DNA from 4 places in the Streptomyces sp. NPDC054863 genome. Region 1 is predicted to be linked to each of the others. Evidence: riboswitches for the same ligand, from Rfam matches in the RefSeq annotation. Region 1 holds a riboswitch; each other region holds the start of a gene.
What was found. A riboswitch is a leader RNA that binds a small molecule or an ion and turns the genes downstream of it on or off. The one in region 1 is predicted to bind cyclic di-AMP.
Positions count from the first base shown of each region.

Region 2: another riboswitch for cyclic di-AMP. It lies ahead of ACWGIG_RS26340 (NlpC/P60 family protein); the one in region 1 lies ahead of ACWGIG_RS07260 (M23 family metallopeptidase).
Region 3: another riboswitch for cyclic di-AMP. It lies ahead of ACWGIG_RS08570 (transglycosylase family protein); the one in region 1 lies ahead of ACWGIG_RS07260 (M23 family metallopeptidase).
Region 4: another riboswitch for cyclic di-AMP. It lies ahead of ACWGIG_RS13145 (M23 family metallopeptidase); the one in region 1 lies ahead of ACWGIG_RS07260 (M23 family metallopeptidase).

Region 1 covers NZ_JBSGZD010000023.1:1,657-8,982, forward strand. Annotated here, with positions in the region: gene ACWGIG_RS07245 (DNA gyrase/topoisomerase IV subunit A) at 1-857, opposite strand, end outside; gene ACWGIG_RS07250 (M16 family metallopeptidase) at 1,113-2,483, shown strand; gene ACWGIG_RS07255 (M16 family metallopeptidase) at 2,510-3,877, shown strand; cyclic di-AMP (ydaO/yuaA leader) riboswitch at 4,110-4,277, shown strand; gene ACWGIG_RS07260 (M23 family metallopeptidase) at 4,292-5,086, shown strand; gene ACWGIG_RS07265 (GntR family transcriptional regulator) at 5,268-5,927, shown strand; gene ACWGIG_RS07270 (HPr family phosphocarrier protein) at 6,167-6,448, opposite strand; gene ACWGIG_RS07275 (bifunctional acetate--CoA ligase family protein/GNAT family N-acetyltransferase) at 6,587-7,326, shown strand, end outside.
Region 2 covers NZ_JBSGZD010000181.1:664-7,989, reverse strand. Annotated here, with positions in the region: gene ACWGIG_RS26365 (LuxR C-terminal-related transcriptional regulator) at 1-363, shown strand, start outside; gene ACWGIG_RS26360 (alpha/beta hydrolase) at 492-1,610, shown strand; gene ACWGIG_RS26355 (hypothetical protein) at 1,699-1,863, opposite strand; gene ACWGIG_RS26350 (NlpC/P60 family protein) at 2,009-3,085, opposite strand; gene ACWGIG_RS26345 (hypothetical protein) at 3,346-3,699, shown strand; gene ACWGIG_RS26340 (NlpC/P60 family protein) at 3,779-5,053, opposite strand; cyclic di-AMP (ydaO/yuaA leader) riboswitch at 5,061-5,229, opposite strand; gene pcrA (DNA helicase PcrA) at 5,455-7,326, shown strand, end outside.
Region 3 covers NZ_JBSGZD010000029.1:4,454-11,779, reverse strand. Annotated here, with positions in the region: gene ACWGIG_RS08585 (recombinase family protein) at 1-473, shown strand, start outside; partial or broken gene ACWGIG_RS08580 (cytochrome P450) at 521-808, shown strand; gene ACWGIG_RS08575 (transglycosylase family protein) at 926-2,041, shown strand; cyclic di-AMP (ydaO/yuaA leader) riboswitch at 2,319-2,516, shown strand; gene ACWGIG_RS08570 (transglycosylase family protein) at 2,519-3,235, shown strand; gene eno (phosphopyruvate hydratase) at 3,605-4,891, shown strand; gene ACWGIG_RS08560 (FtsB family cell division protein) at 5,028-5,513, shown strand; gene ACWGIG_RS08555 (DUF501 domain-containing protein) at 5,578-6,168, shown strand; gene ACWGIG_RS08550 (Ppx/GppA phosphatase family protein) at 6,165-7,088, shown strand.
Region 4 covers NZ_JBSGZD010000053.1:17,457-24,782, reverse strand. Annotated here, with positions in the region: gene ACWGIG_RS13175 (hypothetical protein) at 137-514, shown strand; gene ACWGIG_RS13170 (LuxR C-terminal-related transcriptional regulator) at 511-1,488, opposite strand; gene ACWGIG_RS13165 (hypothetical protein) at 1,629-1,820, shown strand; gene ACWGIG_RS13160 (hypothetical protein) at 2,409-2,693, opposite strand; tRNA gene ACWGIG_RS13155 (tRNA-Met) at 2,795-2,868, shown strand; gene ACWGIG_RS13150 (PP2C family protein-serine/threonine phosphatase) at 3,240-4,334, shown strand; cyclic di-AMP (ydaO/yuaA leader) riboswitch at 4,662-4,795, shown strand; gene ACWGIG_RS13145 (M23 family metallopeptidase) at 5,092-6,159, shown strand; gene ACWGIG_RS13140 (aldo/keto reductase) at 6,332-7,282, shown strand.

The sequences.
Region 1 (7,326 bases):
GCGATCACCTTCTCCGGGCCGACCGTGAAGGGCAGCTCGGTGACCACCAGGCCCTTGCGGCGCGCCGTGACGTTCTCCACGGTGACCGTGGAACGGATCTTGAAGCTGCCGCGGCCCTTCTCGTACGCGTCCTTGACGCCGGCGAGGCCGACGATCCGGCCGCCGGTGGGCAGGTCGGGGCCCGGCACGAAGCGCATCAGCGTTTCGAGGTCGGCGCCCGGGTGCTTGATCAGGTGGCGTGCGGCGGCCACGACCTCGCCGAGGTTGTGCGGCGGCATGTTGGTCGCCATGCCGACCGCGATGCCGGTGGCGCCGTTGACCAGCAGGTTCGGATACGCGGCCGGCAGTGCGACGGGCTCGCGCTCCTTGCCGTCGTAGTTCGGGGTGAAGTCGACCGTGTTCTCGTCGATCGACTCCGTCATCAGCGACGTCGCGTCGGCCATCTTGCACTCGGTGTAACGCATCGCGGCCGGCGGGTCGTCGTTGCCCAGCGAGCCGAAGTTGCCGTGGCCGTCGACCAGCGGCAGCCGCATGGAGAACGGCTGCGCCATGCGGACCAGCGCGTCGTAGATCGACGCGTCGCCGTGCGGGTGCAGCTTGCCCATCACCTCGCCGACGACGCGGGCGCACTTGACGTACCCCCGGTCGGGGCGCAGGCCCATCTCGTTCATCTGGTAGACGATGCGGCGGTGCACCGGCTTCAGGCCGTCCCGCGCGTCCGGCAGGGCGCGCGAGTAGATCACCGAGTAGGCGTATTCGAGGAAGGAGCCCTGCATCTCGTCGACGACATCGACGTCGAGGATCTTCTCCTCGAACGCCTCGTCAGGCTGCGGGGTCTTCGTGCTGCGGCGGGCCATCGCGCTGCGGCTCCTTCTCACTGTTCAAAGGGTGGTTGTGGGATCGGTGGTGCGGGACGCGGGGGTGCTGACGCGGACCATTGTGGACCGCCGCACTGACAACGCCGACCTCGACCCGTCCGTAGCGGTTTTTGGGGCATCCCCGAGAAGAGTGCCCGGACCGGGAACTTCGCGGACTGTCAGTGCGCTTGCATACAGTGGCAGGACTTACTTGCAGGACCTGTCTCATACGCGATCGAAGGGACGTACATGCCCATGGGTCACACGGCCACAGCGCAGGCCGGCTCCGGCGGCCTGACAGCGACCGAGCACCGGCTTGCGAACGGTCTGCGGGTGATCCTCTCCGAGGACCACCTGACCCCGGTCGCCGCGGTCTGTCTCTGGTACGACGTCGGCTCCCGCCACGAGGTCAAGGGCCGTACGGGCCTGGCGCACCTCTTCGAGCACCTGATGTTCCAGGGCTCCGCCCAGGTGCACGGCAACGGCCACTTCGAGCTGGTGCAGGGCGCCGGCGGTTCGCTCAACGGCACCACCAGCTTCGAGCGGACCAACTACTTCGAGACGATGCCCGCGCACCAGCTGGAGCTGGCGCTGTGGCTGGAAGCCGACCGGATGGGCTCGCTGCTCACCGCGCTCGACGACGAGTCCATGGAGAACCAGCGCGACGTCGTCAAGAACGAGCGCCGCCAGCGGTACGACAACGTGCCCTACGGCACCGCGTTCGAGAAGCTCACCGCCCTCATGTACCCCGAGGGCCACCCCTACCACCACACCCCGATCGGCTCGATGGCCGACCTGGACGCCGCGACGCTCGAAGACGCCCGCGCCTTCTTCCGTACGTACTACGCGCCCAACAACGCGGTGCTGTCCGTGGTCGGCGACATCGACCCCGAGGCGACGCTGGCCTGGGTCGAGAAGTACTTCGGCTCGATCCCCTCGCACGACGGCAAGCAGCCGCCGCGCGACGGCTCGCTGCCCGACGTCATCGGCGGCGAACTGCGCGAGGTCGTCGAGGAGGAGGTCCCGGCGCGTGCGCTGATGGCCGCCTACCGCCTGCCGCACGACGGCACCCGGGAGTCGGACGCCGCGGACCTGGCGCTCACCGTCCTCGGCGGCGGCGAGTCGTCCCGGCTGCACAACCGTCTCGTACGACGCGACCAGACGGCGGTGGCGGCCGGGTTCGGCCTGCTGCGCCTGTCCGGCGCGCCCTCGCTCGGCTGGCTGGACGTCAAGACGTCCGGCGGCGTGGAGGTCCCGCAGATCGAGGCGGCCGTCGACGAGGAGCTCGCGCGGTTCGCCGCCGAGGGCCCGACGGCCGAGGAGATGGAGCGCGCCCAGGCCCAGTTGGAGCGCGAGTGGCTGGACCGGCTCGGCACCGTCGCCGGCCGCGCCGACGAACTCTGCCGGTACGCCGTGCTGTTCGGCGACCCGCAGCTCGCCCTGAGCGCCGTGCAGCGCGTGCTGGACGTGACGGCCGAAGAGGTCCGGGCCGTCGCGCAGGCGCGCCTGCGCCCGGACAACCGCGCGGTCCTGGTCTACGAACCGCTCGCAGCCGCCGCCGATCTCGCAGACGACACGGCCGGCGAGGCCGCACAGGAAGACCAGCAGGAAGGGGCGGACAAGTGACGGAGACCGTAGCCGTGACCAGCGAGATGCAGTTCCACCCGCAGCCGCAGGCCGGGCCCGCCACCCCGTGGGCCTTCCCTGCCCCCGAGCGCGGCGCCCTGCCCAACGGGCTGACCGTGCTGCGCTGCGACCGTCCCGGCCAGAAGCTGGTGGCCGTCGAGGTCAATCTCGGGGCGCCTCTTGAGGCCGAGCCCGCGGGCCTGGACGGGGTGGCCACGATCATGTCGCGCGCCTTCACCGAGGGCACCGACAAGCACTCCGCCGAGGAGTTCGCCGCCGAGCTGGAGCGCTGCGGCGCCACCCTCGACGCGTACGCCGACCACCCCGGCATCCGGGTCTCCCTCGAAGTGCCGGTCTCCCGGCTGCCCAAGGCGCTCGGCCTGCTCGCCGACGCCCTGCGCGCGCCCGCGTTCGCGGACGGCGAGATCGACCGTCTCGTGCGCAACCGGCTCGACGAGATCCCGCACGAGGCGGCCAACCCGTCGCGGCGGGCCGCCAAGCAGCTCTCCCACGAGCTGTTCCCGGCGGACCTGCGCATGTCGCGCCCCCGCCAGGGCACCGAGGAGACGGTCAAGGCCATCGACTCCGCGGCCGTGCGCGCCTTCTACGAGGCGCACGTCCGCCCGGCCACCTCCACCGCCGTGGTCGTCGGCGACCTGACGGGCATCGACCTGGACGCCGTCCTGGCCGACACCCTGGGGGAGTGGACGGGCAACACCGCCGCTCCCCGCCCGGTCCCGCCGATCACCGCCGACGACACCGGCCGTGTGGTCATCGTCGACCGCCCGGGTGCCGTCCAGACCCAGCTGCTGATCGGGCGCATCGGCGCGGACCGGCACGACCGCGTCTGGCCCGCCCAGGTCCTCGGCACGTACTGCCTCGGTGGCACCCTCACCTCGCGCCTGGACCGTGTCCTGCGCGAGGAGAAGGGCTACACCTACGGCGTGCGCGCCTTCGGGCAGGTCATGCGCTCCACGGCCGATGGTGCGGGAGCGGCCATGCTGGCCATCAGCGGCTCCGTGGACACCGAGTCGACCGGGCCCGCCCTGGACGACCTCTGGAAGGTCCTGCGGACGCTCGCGGCCGAGGGGCTCACCGACGCCGAGCGCGATGTCGCCGTGCAGAACCTGGTCGGGGTCGCCCCGCTCAAGTACGAGACGGCGTCCGCCGTCGCGGGCACGCTGGCCGACCAGGTCGAGCAGCACCTGCCCGACGACTTCCAGGCCCAGCTGTACGCCCGGCTCGCCGCGACCGGCACGGTGGAGGCCACGGCGGCCGTCGTGAACGCGTTCCCGGTGGACAAGCTGGTCACGGTCCTGGTCGGCGACGCCTCGCAGATCGCGGAGCCCGTACGGGCGCTGAACATCGGTGAGGTCACGGTCGTCACCGGCTGACCGGTGGAAGGCCGCCTCACAGGCCCTCCACACAACCGGTACAAAGCATGACAAGAAGGACCCCGATGACTCCCGAGTCGTCGGGGTCCTCCCTTTTGTCCGATTTATTGGAGAGGTTGCCTGTCTGCCGTGTGGGCTCCGTTACAAAAACGGCTGTCTGTTTGGCGATTGAAAGAAGTGCCGCTTAGCGTCGGTCCGGCTGTCCGTCAGAGTGCGCCGCAACCGTGGCACCGGGCAGTCATCGCCGAGTCCCCGTCAGGCGCGAGCCTGGGGAGCCGGGGACCCATTCAGTCCCTGGGGTGAATCGGACGCCATCGCCCTTCACGGGCCGGTGGGGCCCGTAGGAGACCTTCCTGCTCCGAACCCGTCAGCTAACCCGGTAGGCGAGAAGGAAGGAAAGGAAACAGCCACTTCATGGCGTTCACCCGTGCCGCCGGGAAGCACCGGCGTCCCTCCGTGCTGTCGCGCAGGAGCGCAAACATCGCCGGAGTCGCCGCACTCACCACGACCGGTGTCATCGGAACGCTGGCCCCGCAGGCCATCGCCGCCGAGCACGACCTGGCCGCCGAGGACACCGGCACCATCCGCGCCGTCGTCATGGAGGACTCCGTGACGGAGGCCCTCACCGCCCAGGTCGAGGCCCAGGCCACCGCCCAGAAGCAAGCGTACGAGAAGGCCGAGGCCGAGCGGAAGGCCGAGGAGGCCCGCAAGGCCGAGGTCAAGCGCAAGGCGGAGGCCAAGGCCAAGAAGGAGCGCGAGGAGCGCGAGCGTGCCGCCCGCGAGGCCGAGCGCAAGCGCCTCAACGCCTTCCGGCTGCCCGTCGCCGGCTCGTACGTCTCCACCGGCTACCAGTCCGGCGGCGCGATGTGGTCCTCCGGCAGCCACTCCGGTGTCGACTTCCACGCCTCGTCGGGCAGTTCCGTCGTCGCCGTCGGTGCCGGCACGGTCGTCGAGGCCGGCTGGGGCGGGGCGTACGGCAACAACGTCGTGATCAGGATGAACGACGGCTCGTACACCCAGTACGGCCACCTCTCCTCGATCGGCGTCTCCGTCGGCCGGTCCGTCGCGGCCGGCGAGCAGATAGGCCTCTCCGGCTCCACGGGCAACTCCACCGGCCCGCACCTGCACTTCGAGGCCCGCACCTCCTCCGAGTACGGCTCGGACATCGACCCGGTCGCGTACCTGCGCGGCCACGGCGTCAGCGTCTGACCGCACCCGCCGCGGTCGCACGTGCGGTGGCCGCTCCCGCTGTTCCGGAATGCCCCGGCTCTTCACGAGCCGGGGCATTTCCGTGTGCGCATTCCTCGGAGATCCCGGATTTTCTTCGGTAATTCCCCCGTGTTGCAATAGAGTTGAGAGAAGGCTTCGGCGGGCAGACGGGGGTCCTGGCATGCGCATTCCCGCGCATTCGGTGTGTACGGCGATTCGCGACGACATCGTGTCCGGATTCCTGCCGTGCGGCAGCCGACTCACGGAAGAGGTGCTGGCCCGCAGGTACGGCGTCTCGCGCGTCCCGGTCCGCGAGGCGCTGCGCACCCTCCAGGCCGAGGGCTTCGTCACCACCCGCAGGCACGCGGGCGCCTGCGTCGCCGAGCCGACCGCGCAGGAGGCCGCGGACCTCCTGGAGATGCGCACGCTCCTGGAGCCGCTCGGCGCCGCGCGTGCGGCCGTTCGGCGCAGGGAGGCGCACCTCAAGGTGTTGCGCGGCCTGGTCAGGATGGGCCAGGAGCGGGCCGGGCGGGCGGAGGGCGAGGACCTGACCGCCCTGACCGGCTGGTTCCACGAGACCCTCGCCCAGGCGTCCGGCAGCCCCGGCCTGATCACCCTGCTGACCCAGCTCAAGCACAAGATCGCCTGGATGTACGTGGTGGACCGGCCGGCCAGGCCCGCCGAGGCGTGGGCCGAGCACGGCGCGATCGTCGACGCGGTGACCAGGCGGGACGCGGAGCTGGCCAGGACGCTGACCGCGCGGCACGCGGAGCGGGCGCTGGCCGCGTACCGCATGAGGATTCCGCAACAAGCCGTCAACGCGGCGGGCGGCCGGAATTAACACGAGGGCCGTATACAAGCAGTAGGGGAAATCGGTGGGCGGCGAAAACCCTGGGCGAAAGCCGTATGGGAAAACCGCGGGCCGGAATCGGATACCGGATGGACGCAATTCCACCGGCGTCTTCGGCACCCTGAATTCAGGGGAAACGCCGACAGCCGCGGCCCCCGAATCGGGGGAGGCCACGGCTGCCGGGTCAAGAATTCGCCCGTACGGGCGCGACCTTATGGGGTCTCAGAAGGTCAGACGGTCTCGGGGAGCTCGTCCAGGCCCTCGGCGACCAGCTTCGCCAGACGGTCCAGAGCCGCGTCCGCACTCTCGGCCTCGGACGCGAGCACGATCTCCTCGCCGCCCTGCGCACCCAGGCCCAGCAGCGCCAGCATCGACGCCGCGTTGACCGGGTTGCCGCCCGCCTTGGCGATGGTGACGGGGACGCCGGTGGCCGTGACGGCGCGGACGAAGATGGAGGCGGGGCGGGCGTGCAGGCCCTCGGCCCAGCCGACGGTGACGCGGCGCTCAACCATGGTGTTGCCCTTCATGTGCTTATTGGTTGTCTAGACCAGTCTCTCACGTGGTGCGGGCTGCTCTGCCCGGCAAAAGTCCCGCCGAACAGGACCAGATTGCCCCGCTCCCCGGGTGCCCGCGAGTCGTAGGCTGCACCCATGGCCATGGCTGCGGGCGATCAGGATCACGTCTATCCCGACCACTGGGAGGCCGACGTCGTGCTCCGCGACGGCGGCACCGCGCGCATCCGGCCCATCACCACCGAGGACGCGGAGCGCCTCGTCAGCTTCTACGAGCAGGTCTCGGACGAGTCGAAGTACTACCGCTTCTTCGCGCCCTACCCCCGGCTGTCCGCCAAGGACGTGCACCGCTTCACCCACCACGACTACGTCGACCGGGTCGGCCTCGCGGCCACCGTCGGCGGCGAGTTCATCGCCACCGTCCGCTACGACCGCATCAACGCCGACGGGCTGCCCGCCTCGGGCCCCGACGCCGACCAGGCCGAGGTCGCCTTCCTCGTCCAGGACGCCCACCAGGGGCGCGGCGTCGCCTCCGCCCTCCTCGAACACATCGGAGCCGTCGCCCGCGAACGCGGCATCCGGCGCTTCGTCGCCGAGGTGCTGCCCGCCAACTCCAAGATGATCAAGGTCTTCACGGACGCGGGCTACCAGCAGAAGCGCTCCTTCGAAGACGGCGTCGTGCACCTGGAGTTCGACCTGGAGCCCACCGACCGCTCCCTCGCCGTGCAGCGCGCCCGCGAGCACCGCGCCGAGGCCCGCTCCGTGCAGCGGCTGCTGTCGCCCGGCTCCGTCGCGGTCGTCGGCGCGGGGCGCTCCGCGCAGTCCGTGGGCCGCACCGTCCTGCGCAACCTGCTGGCCGCCGGATTCACCGGCCGTAC
Region 2 (7,326 bases), on a different contig from region 1:
GTCATCCGGGGCGGTGCACGCGGGTACGTCACCAAGACGATCACCGGCGCCGACCTGGTGAATTCGGTGTTTCGGGTGCAGGACGGGGACGCGGTGTTCTCGCCGCGGCTGGCCGGGTTCGTCCTGGACGCGTTCGCGTCGACGGACGCGCCCCCGGCCGACGAGGACATGGACCGGCTCACCCAGCGGGAGCGCGAGGTGCTGCGTCTGATCGCGCGCGGCTACGCGTACAAGGAGATCGCGAAGCAGCTGTTCATCTCCGTGAAGACGGTCGAATCGCACGTCTCGGCGGTGCTGCGCAAGCTCCAGCTGTCCAACCGGCACGAGCTGACCCGCTGGGCAACTGCCCGACGGCTGGTCTGACCCCGCCCCAAAGCTGCCCTGACCTGCGGCTTTACCGGGGGTTCAGGTGCGGCAGGGGTGTGAGTCAGGTGACAGACACGTGAAATCGGGCAACCCCGGTGGCGATCAGGCCATCTAGTACCCACGTGATGAGTCTTACCGGGACCCCCTTCTTCGTGACCGCGATCGCCCTGCTCGTGGTCGCGGTCGTCCTGCCGCTGGCCCTGTGGAGCCGGGTGCGCGGTCCCGCCGCCGTGCGTGGCTTCGTACGGCTGTTGATGCTGGTGTTCGCACAGGTCACCGCCATCACCGTGGTCTTCGTCGGGGTGAACAACGCCAACGGGCTCTACGACACCTGGGACGACCTGCTCGGGACGACGGACCGGGCCGGGACGGCCACGGACCTCGGCCCCGACGGCATAGGCGGTCAGAAGCTGTCCGAGCAGCCGAAGGAAGCCGCGAAGTTCAAGCCGGTCGACGACGCCAGGATGGGGCCGGGCGTCCAGGTCACCGAGCTCAAGGGCCGGATCTCCGGGGTCGAGGGCGAGGTGTACGTGTGGCTGCCGCCGCAGTACGACGACCCGGCGTACAAGGACAAGAAGTTCCCGGTGGTCCAGCTGCTGCCCGGCTACCCCGGGTCCGCGAAGGCCTGGTTCGGCACCCTTGAGGTGAACAAGCAGCTGGGGCCGCTGATGAAGCAGGGCAAGGTCAAGCCTTTCATCCTGGTCTCACCGCGCACCACCCTGCTCGGCGACCAGACCGACACCGGCTGCGCCAACATCCCGGGCAAGGTCAACGCGGACAGCTGGCTGAGCGTCGACGTGCGGAAGATGGTCTTTGACACCTTCCGCGCCTCGGACAAGGCCTCGGACTGGGCCGTCGGTGGCTACTCGGCGGGCGCGCACTGCGCAGCCAAGCTCGCCGTCGCCCACCCGGACCGCTACCGCGCGGGCGTCAGCCTCTCCGGCTTCAACGACCCGAACGGCGAGCCCGCCGCCCTCACCGCCGCGACCCCGGAACTGCGGCGCGCCAACAACCCGTACATGATGCTGAAGGCGGCGAACAAGGCGGGGAAGCCGCCGCGCACCGCCCTGTTCGTATCGGGCGCGGCGGGCGACGGCTTCGAGGCGGGGACCGCCATGAAGGGTGCGGCGAAGGCACCGACGACGGTGCGGGTCGTGAAGCTGACCGGGCCCCACGGCACCAGTGTGTGGAAGCAGCAGGTGCCGGAGGTCTTCCGGTGGCTGTCGGACCAACTGGGCAAGTAGCCGCCGACGGGCGGGGACGGCCGTCTTCGGTACTCAGGAGCGGCGGCCGTACAGGAGCGACGGCCGTGCTCCGTAACGACGGCCGTGCTCAGTAGCGACGGCCGTGACCGCGCCCGCCGCGGAGCCGGCTCAGGAGCTGCCTCGCCTGCGAGCGCCTGCGCGGGTTCGAGGCCTCGCGGCGGCCCCGGGCGATGGTGCGGCGGCCCTGCGGGCTGCGTGCGTAACTCTTGATCCTGTTGATGATGCCCGGCATGACTGTGCCTCCCTCTATGAGGCCGTGGCGGCCACGGCCTCATAGAGGCGGCTACCCCGCGAAGAGCGGACGACCCTGTCGATCACAGGGGGCGTCACAGAGGGGCGTTACAGAGGGGCGTTACGAGGGGCGTCAGGCGTGGGCATCATGCCGGCCGTGTCGCCCCCGTCAGCGGCATCTGGTCGATCGGCGCGATCCGCACCGGGGCTCCGGGCCGCGGTGCGTGGATCATCTTGCCTTCGCCGATGTACAGCCCGACGTGGGTGATGCCGGAGTAGAAGAACAGCAGATCTCCCGGCGCGAGTTGGGAACGCGAGACGCGTTCTCCCGCGTTGATCTGTGTGTAGGTGGTGCGCGGGAGCGCCACCCCGGCAGAGCGCCAGGCGGCCTGGGTCAGGCCCGAGCAGTCGAAGGAGGAGGGGCCCGTGGCACCCCAGACATAGGGCTTTCCCAGAGCGGAGTAGGCGAACGAAACGGCCTGCGAGGCACGGGCGTTGGGCGCCCGGACGCTGCCGCGCGGCATCTCGGTGCGCTTCCCGCGACTGGCACGGTCGCCGCCGCCACCCGCCTCGCCGTGCCCGTCCTGGGCCGCGTACCGGGCGCGGTCGTCGGCGGTGAGCCGGGAGAGCAGTTTCTCGGCGCCGGAGATCTTCTCCTGGATCTTCGCCTTCTGCTTCTTCAACTCGCCCTGCTGTTCGGCGAGTTCGGAGAATCTCTGGCCGGCACTGCCGCGCAGCCGGGCGATCTCGGCGACCTGCCGCTGCGCGCCCAGCACTTTGACGGCCTGCCGGTCGCTCGCCCGCCCGGCGATCGCGGCCCGCTCCAGGTACTGGTCGGGGTTCGAGGTCAGCGCGACCTGGAGCGCGGGCTCGATGCCCCCGGTGCGGTACTGGGACGCGGCCAGAGCGCCGAGCGAGCCGCGTGCGGAGTTGAGCTGCTCCGTCTTGCGTGCCGCCTCGTCCCGTAGCTGGCCGAGCGACTTCTTCGTCCGCTCGGCCTTCTCCTGCACGCCGTTGTACGCCTCGGTGGCGGCCTCTGCGTCGTGGTACAGCTTGTCGATCTTCGACTTGATCTGTGCCGGAGTGAGCGTCGGCTCCGCCTGCGCGGTGCCCTCCAGTGCGGTGGCGCCCGCGGCCCCTGCCAGTGCGAGGGTGACCGCGGTGGTACGGGCACTGCGAGCGGTGCTGAGTGAGCGCTGCTTGGGCTTCCGGTGCGCTGCCACGAGGGCGTTCACGTCCTTCCACTGGTCCGTCCGGCCGAGTGAGGGGGAGGGGAGTCGGCCGTCTGGGGAGGGACGCTAAACCTGGACGTCACGGCACAGCCTTCGAATGAGCGCTAATGGCAGGAAGAGGTCGAGTACTGGTCGCGGATGATCGACGACAGGGATGCGGAATCACCACTTCCGCGCCCTCTGCGACCGATGGGACGGAATGGCCCGCCCTGCCGCCGTCGCCCTGCTAACGCCTGGCTAGGCTCCGCCCCATGGACGTCACGATCAATGTCTTCGTAGGACTGCACATCATCGGCATCGCCTCGCTCCTCGGCGGCTTCCTGACCCAGATGAAGGCGATGGGCGCGGGCACCGCCCGTTTCACACCCCCGATGCTGCACGGTGCGCTGACCATGCTGGTGACCGGCATCGCCCTGGTCGGCATCCACCAGGCCCAGGACCACCCCCTCAACAACGTCAAGCTCGGCATCAAGCTGGCGATCCTGGTGGTGATCCTGGGCCTCGTCTACGTCAAGCGCGATGACGAGAAGGTGGAGAAGGCCCTGTTCGGCGCGGTCGGCGGGCTGACGGTCGTCAACATCTTCATCGCCGTCCTGTGGACCTGAGTTCCGGCGGGGCCGGTCAGGCCGACTGAGCTCCGGGGCGGGGCCGGTCAGGCCGACTGAGCTCCTGGGGCGGGGCCGGTCAGGCCGGCCGGATGCTCCCGTAGATCGGCATGTAGTAGATCGACTCCTCGCGCACCTTCGCGTTCGGCTTCGGCGCGTGGATCATCATTCCGTCGCCCTTGTAGATGCCGACGTGGCTGATGTCGTCGTAGAAGAACACCAGGTCACCCGGTTTGAGGTCCTTCGTCGCGACCCGTGTGCCGACCTTCACCTGGTCCCAGGTGGTCCGCGGCAGGTTCACCCCGGCGGCCCGCCAGGCGGCCTGGGTCAGTCCCGAGCAGTCGTACGAGGAGGGGCCGGTGGCGCCCCAGATGTACGGCTTGCCGATCTGCGCGCGGGCGAAGGCCAGCACCTTCGCGGCCTTGGTGGAGTACGAGCTTCCGGAGCCGGAGCCGGAGCCGGAGCCGCTACCGGAACCCGAACCGGAGCCGGACCCCGAGCCGCTGCCGGACCCCGCACCCGTACCCGGATCCCTGGCCGACCCGGATCCGGCCCCCTGCCCGGCCTCCTTCTCCTGCTCCCTCTCCCTCTCCTTCTCCCTCTCCCGCTCCTTCTCCCCGGCCGCCGCCTCCGCCTGCTGCCGCGCCAGCTCGTCCGCCTTGTGCCTGGCCGCCGCCTCGCGCTTGCGTTCCAGCTCCGCGAGCTCGGCCTTCTCCTCGGCGGTCAGCCGCGACAGCAGCCCGCGTGCCTGCCCGAGCTTGTCCTGCACGTCCTGCTTGGACTCCCGCAGCGAGGCCTGCGAGGTGGTCAGCCGCTCCAGGCCGCGGGTCGCCACGGCCCGGTGCTTCGCGGCGGACTGCTGCTGCGCGGTGTAGTCGGCGACCAGCTTCCTCTGCTGATCGGTGGCCCGCGCCATCAGCCGCCGCGAATCGAAGTACGACTGCGGGTCGTGCGCCAGCAGCAGCGCGGCCGTGGGACCGACCGATCCGCTGCGGTACTGGGTGGCGGCGAAGGTGCCGAGCGAGCGCCTGGCCTCGTTGAGCTTGTCGGTGCGCTGTGCGACGTCGTCGAGGAGCCCCTCGACCTTCTCCTTCTGCTGCCGGGTGGCTTCCTTGGCCCCGTTGTACTTCTGGGTCGCCGCCCCGGCCTGCCGGTAGAGGTCGTCGACCTTCTGCTGCACCTCTTCGACCGACGGCTTGGGAGCGGCGGGAGGGACAGGAGAGGCGGGTGCGGCCTGTGCGGACTGGGCGACCAGACCGACGGTGACCAGGGCGGCGGCGGTGACGCCGACCCCGGGAGCGGTGGAACGTATCAGCGACGTGGCGCGGGTACGCGGCTTGCGATGCGATGCCAAAGCAGGCATTCCTTCCGTGGACCGCCTACCGGGTTAGCTGTCGGGTTCGGGCGGACTGACGGAAGGTGCCCTACGGCCCAGGTCGTGGGGGTACGGGCCGATTCACCCCGGTGATGCGTGTGGGTCCCCGGTTCCGAACCACCGTGCGGGCGGCGCGAATTCGGCGTGAGGGGACCGTTCCGGCGCGGTTCGCCGAGGGGGGTACGGGCCGCTCGCGCAGCACCGTAGCCAATCCCCGTGACGGGTGGGAAGCCTGATGTTCGATATGCCCGATACGTTTTCGTGACCTTAGCAAGGGCGTGAGTACAGGGTCACGGGCTGTGGTGGCGGACGGTGATCACGGGCCGGGGTGGCGGAAACCGGGGCCTGCTGTCAGTGGGGCCGCCTAGACTCGGTAGGCGATGAGCAGCCTCTTTGACGACAGCTTCCTGGCCGACCTCCAGCACAAGGACGACGCGGCCCCGCCTCCCCCGGAGGACACCGACGACGGTGCCCCCGCGGAGGAGGTCCCGCATGACCTCTTCGGGGGTGCGTTCGACGGTCCGCCGCCGCCCCGCGACGGGTACTACCGGGACGGCGCCCCCCGCCCGGTGGTCGACCCGGCGGCCCTCCTCGACGGGCTGAACGACAACCAGCGCGCCGCCGTCGTGCACGCCGGATCGCCGCTGCTCATCGTGGCCGGAGCCGGTTCCGGCAAGACCCGCGTGCTCACCCACCGCATCGCGCACCTGCTGTCCGCCCGCGGGGTGCACCCCGGCCAGATCCTCGCGATCACCTTCACCAACAAGGCCGCGGGCGAGATGAAGGAGCGCGTCGAGGAGCTGGTGGGCCCGCGCGCCCACGCGATGTGGGTGTCCACCTTCCACAGCGCGTGCGTCCGCATCCTGCGCCGCGAGTCCAAGAAGCTCGGCTTCACGAGCTCCTTCTCGATCTACGACGCCGCCGACTCCAAGCGCCTGATGGCCCTGGTCTGCCGCGACCTCGACATCGACCCGAAGAAGTTCCCGCCGAAGTCCTTCAGTGCCAAGGTCTCCAACCTCAAGAACGAGCTGATAGACGAGGAAGCCTTCGCGGGCCAGGCCGCCGACGGCTTCGAGAAGACCCTCGCCCAGGCCTACGCGCTGTACCAGTCCCGCCTCCGCGAGGCGAACGCACTGGACTTCGACGACATCATCATGACCACGGTGCACCTGCTCCAGGCGTTCCCCGACGTCGCCGAGCACTACCGGATGCGCTTCAGGCACGTCATGGTCGACGAGTACCAGGACACCAACCACGCCCAGTACACGCTCGTACGGGAGCTGGTCGGACCGTCCGGCGAGGACCGCGCGCCCGGCGAGCTGTGCGTCGTCGGTGACGCCGACCAGTCGATCTACGCCTTCCGCGGCGCGACGATCCGCAACATCCTCCAGTTCGAGGAGGACTACCCGGACGCGAAGACGATCCTCCTGGAGCAGAACTACCGCTCCACCCAGACGATCCTCACCGCCGCCAACGCCGTCATCGAGCGCAACGAGAACCGCCGCGCGAAGAACCTCTGGACCGATGCCGGCGCCGGATCCCAGATCACCGGGTACGTCGCCGACACCGAGCACGACGAGGCCCAGTTCATCGCCGAGGAGATCGACCGCCTCACCGACGCGGGCGACGCCAAGGCCGGCGACGTCGCCGTCTTCTACCGTACGAACGCGCAGTCCCGTGTCTTCGAAGAGATCTTCATCCGGGTCGGCCTGCCGTACAAGGTCGTCGGCGGCGTCCGCTTCTACGAGCGCAAGGAGGTCCGGGACATCCTGGCCTACCTGCGCGTGCTGTCGAACCCCGAGGACACCGTCCCGCTGCGCCGCATCCTCAACGTGCCCAAGCGCGGCATCGGCGACCGCGCCGAAGCCATGATCGACGCGCTGTCGCTGCGCGAGCGGATCAGCTTCCCGCAGGCCCTGCGCCGCGTCGACGAGGCGTACGGAATGGCCGCCCGCTCGGCCAACGCCGTCAAGCGGTTCAACACGCTGATGGAGGAACTCCGTACGATCGTCGAGTCCGGAGCCGGACCGGCCACCGTCCTCGAAGCCGTACTGGAGCGGACCGGATACCTCGCCGAGCTGCAGGCTTCCACCGACCCGCAGGACGAGACCCGTGTCGAGAACCTTCAGGAACTCGCCGCCGTGGCCCTGGAGTTCGAGCAGGAGAACCAGGGGGGCGACGACGGCGAGGCCCCCGGCACGCTCTCCGACTTCCTGGAGAAGGTCGCACTCGTCGCCGACTCCGACCAGATC
Region 3 (7,326 bases), on a different contig from region 1:
AGCGCAAGGAGTTCTTTGACCTGTTCCACATCGAGGTGCTCCTCGGTGTGAGGGAGGGGCCGCTCAAGCCCGGGACCAAGTGCGAAGTCAGCGAATGGCACTGGGAGACCGGAACGCTGGTCCCCCAGGACCCGACGGATGCCGAGTGGCAGGCCGTAGTCGACATGCTGCGTCCGCACCTGTCAAAGAAGCACTTCGCCGGCAAGTACGACATCCGTCAGCAGTTCTGCGGCATGCTGCACAGGCTTCGCCACGGCATGGGGTGGAGAGACATGCCCCTCACCTGGGGAGTCGTCGACCCCATTCGTACCCGTCAGTTGAAGTGGTGGCGGGCGGGGCTGTGGCCCGAAGTGATGAGCAGGCTGGAGGCGGGGACCCGGGGCACTCCCGCGTACCAGCGCCCCCGGCTGCCTGGACTCGCCGTGACCGTTCAGCTTCGTTCCGGCCCGGTCGCTCAGGGGCAGCGCGGGTAGGTGGGAGTGCAAGGGGGCGACGTCTGGTCCCACAGCGCCGCCACCGGCCGGACCGGTTCCAGAATGCGGACGCCCTCGATCTCAGCCGTCGGGACAACCAGCATCTTGGCTACGGTCACGGCATCCACTACTGCCTCGGTGCCCCCCTCGCCCGCCTCGAAGCGCAGACGGCTCTGGCGGCCCTGCTGACCCGCCTCCCTGACCTGCAACTCGCGGAAGATCCTGCCGATTTGAGGTGGCGTGGGGGCCTCATCATGCGCGGACTGCGCACCCTCCCGGTGGAGTTCGGGGAAGTCGTACGGACACCCGGAGCTGATGGTGCGTCAGCTATGTGACCTTCGCGTGATCTGCACTGCATCGACTTGTGACGGGTGTTCGACTGCGGCTACGTTCACGGGCGACCCGGCAGTTACGGCCAGAAGCCGGGTCACCGTCAGCTGAAAGGCAACCGCATGCGCTCCGGGAACGGTAAGCACCGCCGCCCGCGTCAGGCACCCGCTCTCATCGTCGCGGCAGGGGTGACCGGCTCCGCACTCGCGATTCCGCTCCTGGGCGCGACCAGTGCCAGTGCGGTCGAGGCGAACACCTGGGACCGCGTCGCCGAGTGCGAGAGCGGCGGCATGTGGAGTGCCGACCTGAGCAACGGCTACTACGGCGGCCTGCAGTTCTCGCAGGAGAAGTGGGAGCAGTACGGCGGCACCGCGTACGCCGCGCGCCCCGACCTCGCCAGCCGTGGACAGCAGATCAAGGTCGCCGAGAAGGTGTTCGCCGCCGAGGGCCCGCAGGCCTGGCCGAGCTGCGCCGTCGTCTCCGGGCTCGCCCCGGGTGGTGGCTCCGGTTCCGGTTCCGCTTCCGGCGGCGTCGACGCCGCCGACCCCGGTACGGACACCGGCGCTACGCCCAAGCCCCCGGCGGGCTCCGTGAAGCCGGACACCCCCGGCACGGAGCCCCAGCACGAGGGCACCCCGGACGCGGGTACGGAAAAGGGTGCGCCGACGGACCCCGCGACACCCACCCCTCCCGCGACGCCCACCACTCCGGCCACGCCCGCCACCCCCGGCGGCGAGCAGCCCGCCGAGCCGCTTCCCGGCTCCAGCATCGAGCCCAGCACCGGCCCGGACACTCCGGCCGCCCCGGACGCCGGGCAGCCGTTCCCCGGCACCACCACGCCCGGTGCGCAGACCCCCGGCGCCGAGTCCCCGGCCACACCCACCACGCCCGCCACACCGGGCACTCCCGACCCCGCGGCTGGCAGTCAGGGCAAGCACCGCGGCGAGCCCGCTCCCGAGAACTCCCTTCCCGGACAGGACGATTCGTCCGCCCCGGAGAAGGCCGACGGGCGCGAGGCGGGCGGTCATGCCTCCCGCGGCGGCGACAAGGGGGCGGACGGGACCGCACCCGAGCCGGGCAACTACACCGTGCGGCCCGGCGACAACCTCTGGCACATCGCCGACGAGGCGCACGTGCCCGGCGGCTGGCCCGCGCTCTACGAGGCCAACCGCAAGGCCGTGGGCGGCGATCCGGACCTCATCAAGCCAGGCCAGAGCCTCGACCTGAGCGAAAACTAGGCCCAGAACACGGGTACTTCAGGGTCTTATGTCCGGTTCTGCGCAAGTGAGACATGAGTCTCTCTGCCCCAACTGGCGCGTCCCTGCGGGAAGGTCCTGCCGTGCCCCCTCTGACCTGCGTAAACGGCCGTGCAGGGAGGGCAAGTAGGGGCCGAATGTCCCCGATGTGCCTCTTTGAACATCGGGGACACCTGTGATTACGGTCGTCCTCGCTCGCCACCGGTGAGCACCGGAGCCCGTCACGCCGAATCCTGCCGGCGGGCCCCGGGAGCAGTCGTCGCGTAAAGCGCCGTAGGCAGGAGCGGGGGACCCAAGGTAAGTGCCGGGACCGGACGTTGAGAGACGTGACGGGAACGGCTTGGGGTGAAGCCTTCGAGACGGAACGCAGCCGACACGGTGCGGACCCGACCGAGGGCCGGGCGAACTCACAGCCCGAACCCGACAGCTCACCTCGAAGGCGTCGGTGAGGGGATTTTCATGTCGCTGTTCAACGGCAAGGGCAAGCACCGTCGTCCGTCCAAGGCCACCCGGGTCGCCACCCTCGCGGGTGTCACCGGTGTCGCGGTCGCCGCTCCGCTGATGGGGGCCTCCACGGCCTCCGCCGCCTCCGTCGACACCTGGGACGCGGTCGCCCAGTGCGAGTCCGGCGGCAACTGGTCCATCAACACGGGCAACGGCTACTACGGCGGCCTGCAGTTCACCAACTCCTCCTGGGCCGCCGCCGGCGGCACCAAGTACGCGCCGCGCGCCGACCAGGCCTCCAAGGGCCAGCAGATCGCCGTGGCCGAGCAGCTCCTCAAGATCCAGGGCCCCGGCGCCTGGGCCTGCGCGGGCGCCGGCAACCTCAGTAACGACGGTGTCGACCCGGGCGTCAGCACCGGCTCGGGCGCACAGAAGTCCGCCCCGAAGAAGGAGCAGCGCTCCGAGGCCCCGGCCTCCCGCTCCGAGTCCCGCAAGGCCCCGAAGCAGGAGCAGCGCTCCGAGACCCGCTCGGTCCCCAAGGTCGAGTCGAAGGCCGGCGGCCCGATCAAGAAGGGTGACGGCGAGTACGAGGTCAAGTCCGGCGACACCCTCTCGAAGATCGCCGAGGCGAAGGGCGTCAAGGGCGGCTGGCAGCACATCATGGACCTGAATGAGGAAGTCGTCTCCGACGCCGACCTCATCTTCCCGGGTCAGCAGCTCCACCTGAGCTGACCCCGCGGGGACTTCGGCGGCCCACCCCCGCCCGGTCCCCGCCCCGTGGAGCGGACGGCCCACCCCCGTCCGCTCCGCACTCCTGGTCCCCGGCCGGGCGCGACTTCCCCCTGTACGCGCCGGGCCGGGGCCCTTTTGTGTCCGCGTCCCCTCATATGTGCAGGGCCCGTAGGCACGCTGAGTGAACGGATCCGTAACACATGGCGACGACCCTTATGTCCTTCGTCCCGTAATACAGGCATTCGGGCATCTTTTCGTCCCAGCGGGCGGTCGATCGGCTGGCTGTCGTCCGCGATCCGGTTAGGCTCATGTCGCAAGGCCGAAAGCGACCCTGCACCCTGCTTCCTCAGCGTCACATCCCATAAGGAGATGCTCGTGCCGTCCATCGACGTCGTCGTAGCCCGGGAAATCCTGGACTCCCGAGGCAATCCCACGGTCGAGGTCGAGGTCGGCCTCGACGACGGCAGCACCGGTCGTGCTGCTGTCCCGTCCGGCGCCTCCACCGGCGCCTTCGAAGCCATCGAGCTTCGCGACGGTGACCCCAACCGCTACATGGGCAAGGGTGTCGAGAAGGCAGTCCTCGCCGTCATCGAGCAGATCGGCCCGGAGCTCGTCGGCTACGACGCGACCGAGCAGCGCCTGATCGACCAGGCGATGTTCGACCTCGACGCCACCGAGAACAAGGGCTCCCTCGGCGCCAACGCCATCCTGGGCGTCTCCCTCGCGGTGGCCCACGCGGCCTCCGAGGCGAGCGACCTGCCGCTGTTCCGCTACCTCGGTGGCCCGAACGCGCACCTGCTGCCCGTCCCGATGATGAACATCCTCAACGGTGGGTCGCACGCCGACTCCAACGTCGACATCCAGGAGTTCATGATCGCCCCGATCGGCGCGGAGTCCTTCTCCGAGGCCCTTCGCTGGGGCGCCGAGGTCTACCACACCCTCAAGAAGGTGCTGAAGACCAAGGGCCTGTCCACCGGCCTGGGCGACGAGGGCGGCTTCGCCCCGAACCTGGAGTCCAACCGCGCCGCGCTCGACCTCATCGTCGAGGCCATCACGCAGGCCGGTTACATCCCCGGCGAGCAGATCGCGCTCGCGCTCGACGTCGCCGCCTCCGAGTTCTACAAGGACGGCAAGTACGAGTTCGAGGGCAAGTCCCGCTCGGCCGCCGAGATGACCGAGTACTACGAGGAGCTCGTCTCCGCGTACCCGATGGTCTCCATCGAGGACCCGCTGTACGAGGACGACTGGGCGGGCTGGGCGGTTCTCACCGGCAAGCTGGGCTCCAAGGTCCAGATCGTCGGCGACGACCTCTTCGTCACCAACCCGGAGCGCCTGGCCCGCGGCATCGAGGAGAACTCCGCGAACGCCCTGCTCGTCAAGGTCAACCAGATCGGCTCGCTCACCGAGACGCTGGACGCCGTCGAGCTGGCCCAGCGCAACGGCTTCAAGTGCATGATGAGCCACCGCAGCGGCGAGACCGAGGACGTCACCATCGCCGACCTCGCGGTCGCGGTGAACTGCGGCCAGATCAAGACCGGCGCCCCGGCCCGCTCGGACCGCGTCGCCAAGTACAACCAGCTGCTGCGCATCGAGGAGATCCTCGACGACGCCGCGGTGTACGCGGGCCGCTCGGCGTTCCCCCGCTTCAAGGGCTGAGCCTGCTGCGCAAGCTGTGCCTGCTGGGCCTTCAAGGGGGTTGAGACCCCGCTGAAGGTTTAAGCCTCCGTACGTCCCCGTACCCGGTCCCGTACCGTGTGCGGGGACGTCGGCGCGTAACGGGGAGGGACAACGGATGGCCGCGAAGGGCAACCGCGACCGGTTCTCCACCACGACCAGGCTGCGCCTGCTCGGCGAGCAGACCGCCGCCCGCGTCTACCGCTCCCAGACCCGCCGCCAGGCCCGCCGCTCCCGGCTCACGGGCCGGGCGGCGCTGCTGGTCCTGGTGGTCTGCACGCTGGTGGTGGCCCTCGCGTATCCGATACGGAGCTACTTCTCGCAGCGCACCGAGATCGCCGACCAGGAGCAGGCCAGGAACGAGGCGGAGCGGCGCGTCGAGCAGCTCCGCGACGCCAAGGCCCGGCTCCGCGACGACGCGTACATCGTGCGGCTGTCCCGCGAGCACCTGCACTACGTGAAGCCGGGGGAGACCGGCTTCACCATGTACGACCCGGACGCGTCCGGCGCCACCGAGCGGCCGGGCGAGGGCGGGGCCGCCGACCGGCCCTGGTACTCCCACGTCTGGGGCGGCGTCGACGAGGCCGACCGCCGGGAACCGTAGAACCGCTCTGCGTAAGAACCACTCTCCGTACGAAACAGACGGAACAGACCGACAGAAGGCACGCATGCACACCCCGCCCCCGACCACGCCGCGCACCGAGCCCACCGACCGGGACATCGAGGCGTTCAAGCTCCAGCTCGGCCGCCCGCCGCGCGGGCTGCGCGCGATCGCGCACCGCTGCCCCTGCGGCAACCCCGACGTGGTCGAGACGGCCCCGCGACTGGACGACGGCACGCCGTTCCCCACGCTCTACTACATGACCTGCCCCCGTGCCACGGGCGCCATCGGCACCCTGGAGGGCTCCGGCCTGATGAAGGAGATGCAGGCGCGGCTCTCCACCGACCAGGAGCTGGCGGACACCTACCGGGCCGCGCACGAGGACTACCTGAAGCGGCGCGACGAGATCGAGGAGCTGGTGGGCTTCCCCAGCGCCGGCGGGATGCCCGACCGCGTGAAGTGCCTGCACGTCCTCGTCGGCCACTCCCTGGTCGCGGGCCCCGGTGTGAACCCCTTCGGCGACGAGGCCCTCGCACTGCTGCCCGAGTGGTGGGCCAAGGGACCCTGCGTCACCCCGTGCCTGGACAAGGCCGCCGACAAGGCCGCCGACCAGGCAGCCGGCGAGGGCGCCGCCCAGACCGAGGAGACCGCCAAGTGACCCGGGTCGCCGCCATCGACTGTGGTACGAACTCCATCCGCCTGCTCGTCGCCGACGCCGACCCTACGACGGGCGAGCTGGTCGACCTCGACCGCCGCATGACGATCGTCCGGCTCGGCCAGGGCGTGGACCGCACCGGTCGGCTCGCCCCGGAGGCCCTGGAGCGCACCTTCGCCGCCTGCCGCGAGTACGCGGAGATCATCAAGGCGCACGGGGCGGAGAAGGTCCGTTTCGTGGCCACCTCCGCCTCCCGGGACGCCGAGAACCGCGAGGAGTTCGTCTCCGGCGTCCTCGACATCCTGGGCGTCGAGCCCGAGGTGATCTCCGGCGACCAGGAGGCCGCGTTCTCCTTCACCGGTGCCACCAAGGAGCTGGCGGGCCAGGGCGGGGAGTATCTGGTCGCCGACATCGGCGGCGGCTCCACCGAGCTCGTCACGGGCCGCGGGACGGTCGGGGCCGCCCGCTCCGTCGACATCGGCTGCGTACGGCTGACCGAGCGGCACCAGCCGTCCAGCCCGGCCACCCCCGAGCAGGTCGCCGCGATCCGCAAGGACATCGGGGCCGCCCTCGACCTGGCCGCGCGGACGGTGCCGCTGGCCGACGGCTCCCCCCGCACCCTCGTCGGCCTCGCCGGGTCCGTCACCACCGTCGCGGCGATCGCGCTGGGGCTCGACGCGTACGACCCGTCGGCGATCCACCACGCCCGGATCCCGTACGAGCGCGTCAAGGAGGTCACCGGGATGCTGATCGGTGCCACCCACGACGAGAAGGCGGCCATCCCCGCCATGCACCCGGGCCGGGTGGACGTCATCGTCGCCGGATCGCTCATCCTGCTCGCCCTCATGGAGCGCGCGGGAGCCTCCGAGGTCGTGGTCTCGGAACACGACATTCTGGACGGCATCGGGTGGTCCGTAGCCTGACGCGGAAGCCCGCCGAACGAACTTCGTGAAGTTCTTCACAAGGAAAAGGGGCCTGTTGGGCCCCTTTTTTACGTCCGGGAGCCGATCGGGCGGCGCGGCGACCCCGAGTGCGCGCATAACGGACGGTTCCGGGCGTGTTACGGATGTATGAATCGCGTAAGTGGTCCAGCGTCCGGAAGGGGCCATCGGGCCTGCTGGGAAGGGGTTTTCAACGTCCCCCGACCCCTGGTGGTTCCCC
Region 4 (7,326 bases), on a different contig from region 1:
TGTCCTCGTTCGGGGACAAGGACAAGTTAAGTTCACAACAACTGCACGTCAACGCACTTTGGGAGGCTGCGGCTCGGCCCTATGGGTGGTTAACTGTTCGCGTTCGGAGACAGAGACAGAGTGGAGATGAGAGCCCGTGTGGGATTCCGGCACACCCTTCGCGGACCTAGTCCGCGAAGCCTTGAAGTCCTGCACCATCCGCGAGCTCGAACAGCGCGCCGTCGATCCCAAGTCGGACTACCGCCCCTCGCGCAACGTGCTGTGGAAGCTCGGGCAAGGGGAGTCGGTCAAGATCCACCCGGGGTTGGTCGGGGCCGTTGCCGCGGCGGTTGGCCGACCGCTGCACGACGTACAGATCGCCGCCGCGCAGCAGTTCGTCGGCCTCATGGCGGGTAACCCCCTCGACGACTCCGGAGACGGCTCACTCGTCGTGGCGTACGTGCCGGGCCTCACCGCCGAGGATATGCCCCGGGCCGCTGAGCTCCTTGCCCAGTGGAAGAGCGAAGAGGCTTAGTCGAAGCTCTGCTCATCGGACTGCACCCACCAGGCAATCACCTGATACAGGGTGGCGAACCCCAACTTCGCTCGCAGCTTGCCCAGCTCCTTGCCGACGGTGCGCTTGCTGTAGCCCAAGCGTCTGCCGATCGCGTCCTGGTCCAGCCCTTCGCACAGAAGCCGCAGAATCGCGCGCTGAGTCTGCGTCGTCTGCGCGGCACTGCACGGCGTTTCGCCGCTCGCCAACCATGGCTGTGCGCGAGCCCAGTCGAGCGCGAACCAGTCTGCGACGAAGGCCCCCGTGACGCGGTCGTTGATGTGGTAGGCGCCGACACTGGATTCACGCCCCCCGGCATGGTCCGGGACGATCACGTCTCGACGATCGGCCACGATGTACCGAAGGTAGGGACTCGACAGGGTCCGTACCTGCGCGCCGAGCGGCACCATCGACTCGACCCAGTCCTGTTGCCGCGCCTCGTGCCTCGCGCTTGCCGGGTACAGGGTCTTCATGACGCCGCCGCGCTTCAGAAGTGCGATGTCTGAGTCGGCGATCAAGACCTCGTGAGTCTTCCGTTGCACATTCGGCTGTGCGGCGAGGACTTCCTCGCACTGGAAGCCGAGCGAGTTGATCACCTCGTTGACACGTGCGACGCCGTCCAGCCAAGTGACGCTGCTGTTGCTGCGGTGGGCCTGCACTTCCAGCTCGGCCAGGAAGCCCGGAATCTCTGCCATGTGGTCGACGGCGGCGCGCAGCCTCTGCTCGGCCTTGGCACGCATCTGTCGCTCGGCCTGGTGCAGAGAGAGAAGGGTGGGGCGTTCCGGCATCCGAGGATGCGGAAGCGCGACGCCCATCTCGACGAGCTCGGCGAGGGGGACGGCGTCCGCCACGGTGTCGATGTCTTCGCCTCGGTCTATCCGCTGGTAGAGCGCGAGGGCTGCGGGTGACAGTCGCAAGCGGTTAGGGGGAGGGGGTATCGCCGCCGGGTCGGTCATGGTCCACCCCTTCTTACTTAGGACGTTCGTAAAGAAGCACTGCGTAATGCCTTGATCACGTTCGCCGGAGGGTCCACGGTAGGACAGAAGCCACTCAAACGCACGCATGTTCGAGTGGGGTGTAACCGGAACGGAGAACCATGAGCATCACGTCCCTTGCACGGGCCGCCTCGGCCGCGCTCCTTGCAGTCGCCGCACTGACCGGTGCCGCAGCACTCCAGATCAACGAGCAGGCCCCCGTCGTCGTGGCGGACGCCGCGACCGAGCCGGCCCCCGTCGAGACCCCCAGCGTCGAGCCGTCGTCGGCGGTCAATGACTCCCGGTGGGACTGACCAGGGAGCAGCGGACGCGCGGCACTGTCGCGCGGTACCAGGGGGGTACGCACGTGTTCCACGTCCAACGGGTCCGGCTCGACGAGGGAGTACCAGCACTCGCGTATCGAGGCGCTGACGAATCCCGCATCGCGATTGACTCTCGGCACATCACCCCCGCCGGGGCGCGAGCCCTAGAACTCGTTCTTAACGGACTGTCACCACAGAGCCAGGGTGAGGCGTGTCGGCGGAACCCAAAGTCCGAGCAGGGGAAGCGGCAGCAGTAGACGAGAGAGGGGCCGAGCATCACGTGATGCTCGGCCCCTCCGTCGTTCTTGCTGCTGCGCAGTCACCCTTCATGGGCGCGCGCTCCGTGCGTGCTCCGTGCGTGCTCGGACGCTGAAGTACGGAACGACACGAGCCGTCATAAGGCGTTACGAGGACTGCTGTTGACCTGTGTGTATGACAGAGCGTGTCATACGGCGTCATCCTCCGGCACGTCTTTGTCGGGACTTTTAATCCGTTGGTTGTCGGTTCGAGTCCGACATGGCCTACAGGACGAAGTGAGAGGCTCACGTCTCTGACCTGCGGAGGAGCGCCTCGATCGGTTTATGCCGGTCGGGGCGTTCCGTCGTTTCGGAGTGGGGTGCCCCGGACCGGGTCGTGGTGGCGCAGGGAGTCCTGGGCCTCGACGTAGCGGAGTACGAGGCGGGCGAACTGCGGGCGGTCGGATTCGGTCCAGTCGGACACCATGTGGCTGGCCACGGACGGGTCCACGCTCAGGAACTCGCCGATGGCGCCGACGGTGCCCTCGAAGGGCCCGGCAGGGTCGCAGGGCCCTCCGCCGTGGGCCTCTGCCGCCTTCTGCTCCGCCTCCAGGAGGACGTTGAGCACCAGGGTGCGGGAGAACGCGGGGGCGTTCAGGGGGTGGCGGGGCGGTGTGTGCGCGAGTGGTCGGAGGGGCCGCCCGGATGGCGTAAGGTGGTGTTTACCGACGCGGGGTGGAGCAGCTCGGTAGCTCGCTGGGCTCATAACCCAGAGGTCGCAGGTTCAAATCCTGTCCCCGCTACTGAAGAAGTAGTGAAGTCCTGAGGCCCGGAACTCGAAAGAGTTCCGGGCCTCAGGCGTTTGTCCGCGTATGTACGGAGTTGCGCCCGGGCCGTCCCCCACATGGCGGATGCCGATTCGCCGTACGGCGCGGCTCCGGCCAGCCTGGGTGGGGAGCGGTACCGTCCGCACCCGGTGCGGACCTGGGCAGGAGAACTGACGGTGGCGGGGTACGGACGCGGAAGCGACGGGGCCGGGACAGACACAGGGGCAGGGGCCAGGGAAGGGGTCCGGGCAGGGGCCAGGACCGGGTCCGGGAGCGGTTCCGGGGGCAGGCCGGGGAACGGGTCGGGGGCCGGGGACGGCGGGGGCGGCAAGAAGACGCGGCGGTTCGTGCGGATGCTGCCCGCGCTGATGATCGCGGGCGGGCTCTTCTTCGACGCGCTGACGCCGTCCGACTTCACGGGCTCGCCGCTGTTCGCAGCCGCTCCGCTGATCGCCGCACCGTTCTTCTCGCTGGTCACCACCGGGCTGACCGCGTGTGCCGCCGCGCTGGCCGTGGTGGGGCTGAGGATCGCCGACGACACCCTGAAGAGCGTGGTGGGCGTGACCGAGCTGGTGACCGTGCTGACGGTGTCCGTGCTCGCGATCCTGATCAACCGGGTCGTACGCAGGAGTGGCAGGCAGCTCGCGTCGGTACGGGTCATCGCCGAGGCGGCGCAGCGGGCCGTCGTGCCGATCCCGCCGGACCGGATCGGCGGTCTTGAGATCGCCGCGCGGTACGAGGCGGCGGAGGCGGACGCGTTCATCGGGGGCGACCTGTTTGCCGTGCAGGACACTCCGTACGGGGTGCGGCTCGTCGTGGGTGACGTACGGGGCAAGGGACTTGAGGCCGTCGAGGCGGTCGCGGTGGTGGTGGGTGCGTTCCGGGAGGCGGCCGAGACCGAGAGCTGCCTGGAGGGCGTCGCGCAGCGGCTGGAGCGGGCGCTGGCGCGCGAGGGCCGCCGGCGGGACGGGCTGGACGCGCTGGAGGGCTTCACGACTGCGGTGCTCGCCGAGATCCCGCGCGGCGAGGGCGTCGTACGACTGGTGAACCGGGGGCATCCCGAGCCGCTGCTGCTGTACGCGGACGGCGAGCTGGACGTGCTGGCGCCCGAGGAGTTCGCGCTGCCGCTGGGGATGGGGGACCTGGGGGACTGGCCCGACCGGGCGCGGGAGTTCGGGTACCCCGCGGGTTCGACGCTGGTGTTCTACACGGACGGTCTCTCCGAGGCGCGGGACGGCGCCGGGGTCTTCTACGACCCGGCGGTGCGGCTGCGGCGCTCGCTCTACCCCGGTCCCGAGGACGTGCTGGACGCGCTGACCAGTGACGTAAGGGTGCATACGGGCGGGAAGCAGACCGACGACATGGCGCTGCTCGCGGTGGGGCGGCCGGGGGTGGGGCAGCCGGAGCGGCGGCGGACCGTGGAGATCGTGAAGCGGCCGTGAGCGGGGCGGGTGCGGTGCGTGTGCGCGGCGGGAGCAGTGCGTGCGCGGGGTGTGTGCGGCCGGTCGGTCACGGGGTGTGTTCGAAGGGGAGCCCTCCGCATAACAATTGACGATCTATCAGTTGTGGAGGGTTTGCGGGGGTGGGGCGCATGTGCTTCGGGAGGCCGCTGCGTCGTCCTGATTCGCGGTCATATGTGCCCGTATGCCTTGGCCATGGCCCCCCGCACAGCGTTAACGATCACCTGGAACAGCTTGGAATTCCACTTGTGTGTCTATTAACGTTCGATAACGCAGTGCGGTCGTCCCAGTCGTCGTCAGAGACGGCGCCGTGCGCGTGCGCCGAATTCCGTGAGGAAACCGGGGAACCACCAATTGGGGTGAATCGGGCCGAACCTGGCCCGTAGGAGACCTTCCTGCTCCGAACCCGTCAGCTAACCCGGTAGGCGAGAAGGAAGGAAAGGAGCGCGCCCCCGTGGCGTCCAACAGGCCTGCCCCCGAAACACCGGCCCCCGCTTTTTCATACGTGGCGTACGGAGTCCCCAACGACACGGAGGGCCCGACGGGCGGCCGGACGGACGGCCGGGGCGACACGCTCGTCGGCCTCGCGCCCGAGATTCCGCAGCAGCGCCAGCAGTCTCAGCAGCCTCAGGGCGGCTTCCAGGGATTCGCGGAGTTCGACGGATCCTCAGGCAACTCCTTCGGGGGTTCCTCCGACAGCCTTTCCGACGCCCTCTCCGACGGCCGCCCCTCCGACGGCATCTACGGCAGCGCCTTCGGTGGCCCCGCCGCCTCGGCCGAGGAGTGGAACCCCACCGAGGAGTCCCTCGTTCCGGTGCGCGGCAAGCACCGCGTCGCCAAGCAGCGCGGCTCCCTGGCCCGTAGCTCCACGGTGCTGGGAGTCGGCGTCATCGCCGCCGTCGGCGCCGGCGGGATCGCCACCGCCCAGGAGAAGCCGGCCGTCTCGATCTCGCTGCCGGACCAGCTCTCCGACTCCCTCGCCTCGCTCGCGGACTCGCTGCCGGCCGCCGAGTCGCTGCCGGGCGTGGGCGCGCTGGTGTCGGGCTCCGACTCCGATGCGGGCTCCGACTCCGGTACGGGCGTGGTGGTCGCCTCCGTTCCGGCCGCCGCCTCCGCCACTCCCGCAGCCGCCGGGCAGCAGACCGGTGCGGGCGAGAGCCTGCGGGCGCGGATCCTCCACCAGGCCGAGCAGCAGCGCTCCGTCGCCGACGAGGCCGTCCGGGAGGCCGCGCGCGAGCAGGCCGTCAAGGACGCCGCCGCCGAGGCCAAGAAGCAGCGCGACGAGGCCGACGCCAAGGCGGAGAAGGTCGAGCAGGCGAAGCGCGAGGCAGAGGCCAAGGCGAAGGCGGCGGCCGAGGCGAAGGCAGCGGCCAAGGCGGAGGCCGAGCGGCTCGCCAAGCTGGCCGCCAGCTACTCGCTGCCCACCTCCTCGTACACCCTCACCGCGACCTACGGGCAGTCCGGCTCGATGTGGTCCTCCGGGCAGCACACCGGCCTCGACTTCGCCGCCCAGGCGGGCACACCGGTCAAGGCCGTGCACGGCGGGACCATAAAGTCCGCGGGCTGGTCCGGGTCGTACGGCTACCGGATCGTGCTGGAGCTGAACGACGGCACGGAGATCTGGTACTGCCACCTCTCCCAGATGAGTGTCCAGGTCGGCGGTGACGTGTCGACCGGGCAGGTCATCGGCAACGTGGGCGCCACCGGGAACGTGAGCGGCGCGCACCTGCACCTCGAAGTGCGCACCCCGGGCGGCGACGGCATCGACCCGGCGGCCTGGCTGCGGGACAAGGGCCTGACGGTCTGATCCGGCCGGGGTCCGTCCGACCCGGTCGGACCCCGACCGAACCGGTGCGATCCGCTCGGGCCCTGTCCGAACCGGAGTGATCCGCTCGGGCCCTGTCCGAACCGGAGTGATCCGGTCGGAATCGATGGCCGGTGCATGGAATGGTCGGGCGGGCCGGGTGGTTGAAGTCCTCATGACCTCCCACCTGCGCCCGCTGGGCTCTTCCGGCCTCGATGTCTTCCCGCTCGCCCTCGGCGGCAACGTCTTCGGCTGGACCGCCGACCGCGACCAGTCCTTCGCCGTCCTCGACGCGTACACCGCCGGCGGCGGCAACTTCGTCGACACCGCCGACGTCTACTCCGCCTGGGCCCCGGGCAACGAGGGCGGCGAGTCCGAGCGCGTCCTCGGCGAATGGCTGGCCGCCCGGGGCAACCGGGACGAGGTCGTCGTCGCCACGAAGGTCGGCGCCCACCCCTCGTACAAGGGGCTCTCCGCCACCACGATCAAGGCCGCCGCCGAGGAGTCGCTGCGCCGGCTGGGCACCGACTACATCGACCTCTACTACACGCACTACGACGACCCGTCCGTGCCCGTCGAGGAGTTCGTCGCCGCGCTCGACCAGCTGGTGCGGGACGGCAAGGTGCGGGCCGTGGCCGCCTCCAACATCTCCGCCGCCCGGCTGCGGGAGTCGCTGGACTTCGCCGAGCGCGAGGGCTTCGCGAAGTACACCGCGCTCCAGCCGCACTACAACCTCGTCTCCCGCGACACCTACGAGGGCGAGCTCCAGGACGTCGCGTCGCAGGCCGGTCTCGCGGCCGTGCCGTACTACGCGCTCGCGTCCGGTTTCCTGACCGGCAAGTACCGGGCGGACGGCGGCGCGGTACAGAGCGCACGCGCCGAGGGGGCGGCCAAGCACCTGGAGACCGAGCGGGGGCGCAAGGTCCTCGCCGCACTCGACGAGGTGGCCGCGGAGCACGGCGCCGAGGTCGGATCCGTGGCCCTGGCCTGGCTGGCTGCCCGGCCGACCGTCGTGGCACCGATCGCCAGCGCCCGTACGGTCGAGCAGCTGTCGGCGCTGCTCGCGGTGGCGGACCTGACGCTCAGCGACGCCGAGCTGGCGAAGCTGACGGCCGCTTCCGCCTGACGGTCGCTTGTGCGTGACAGCCGCTTGTGCGTGACTGCCTGACG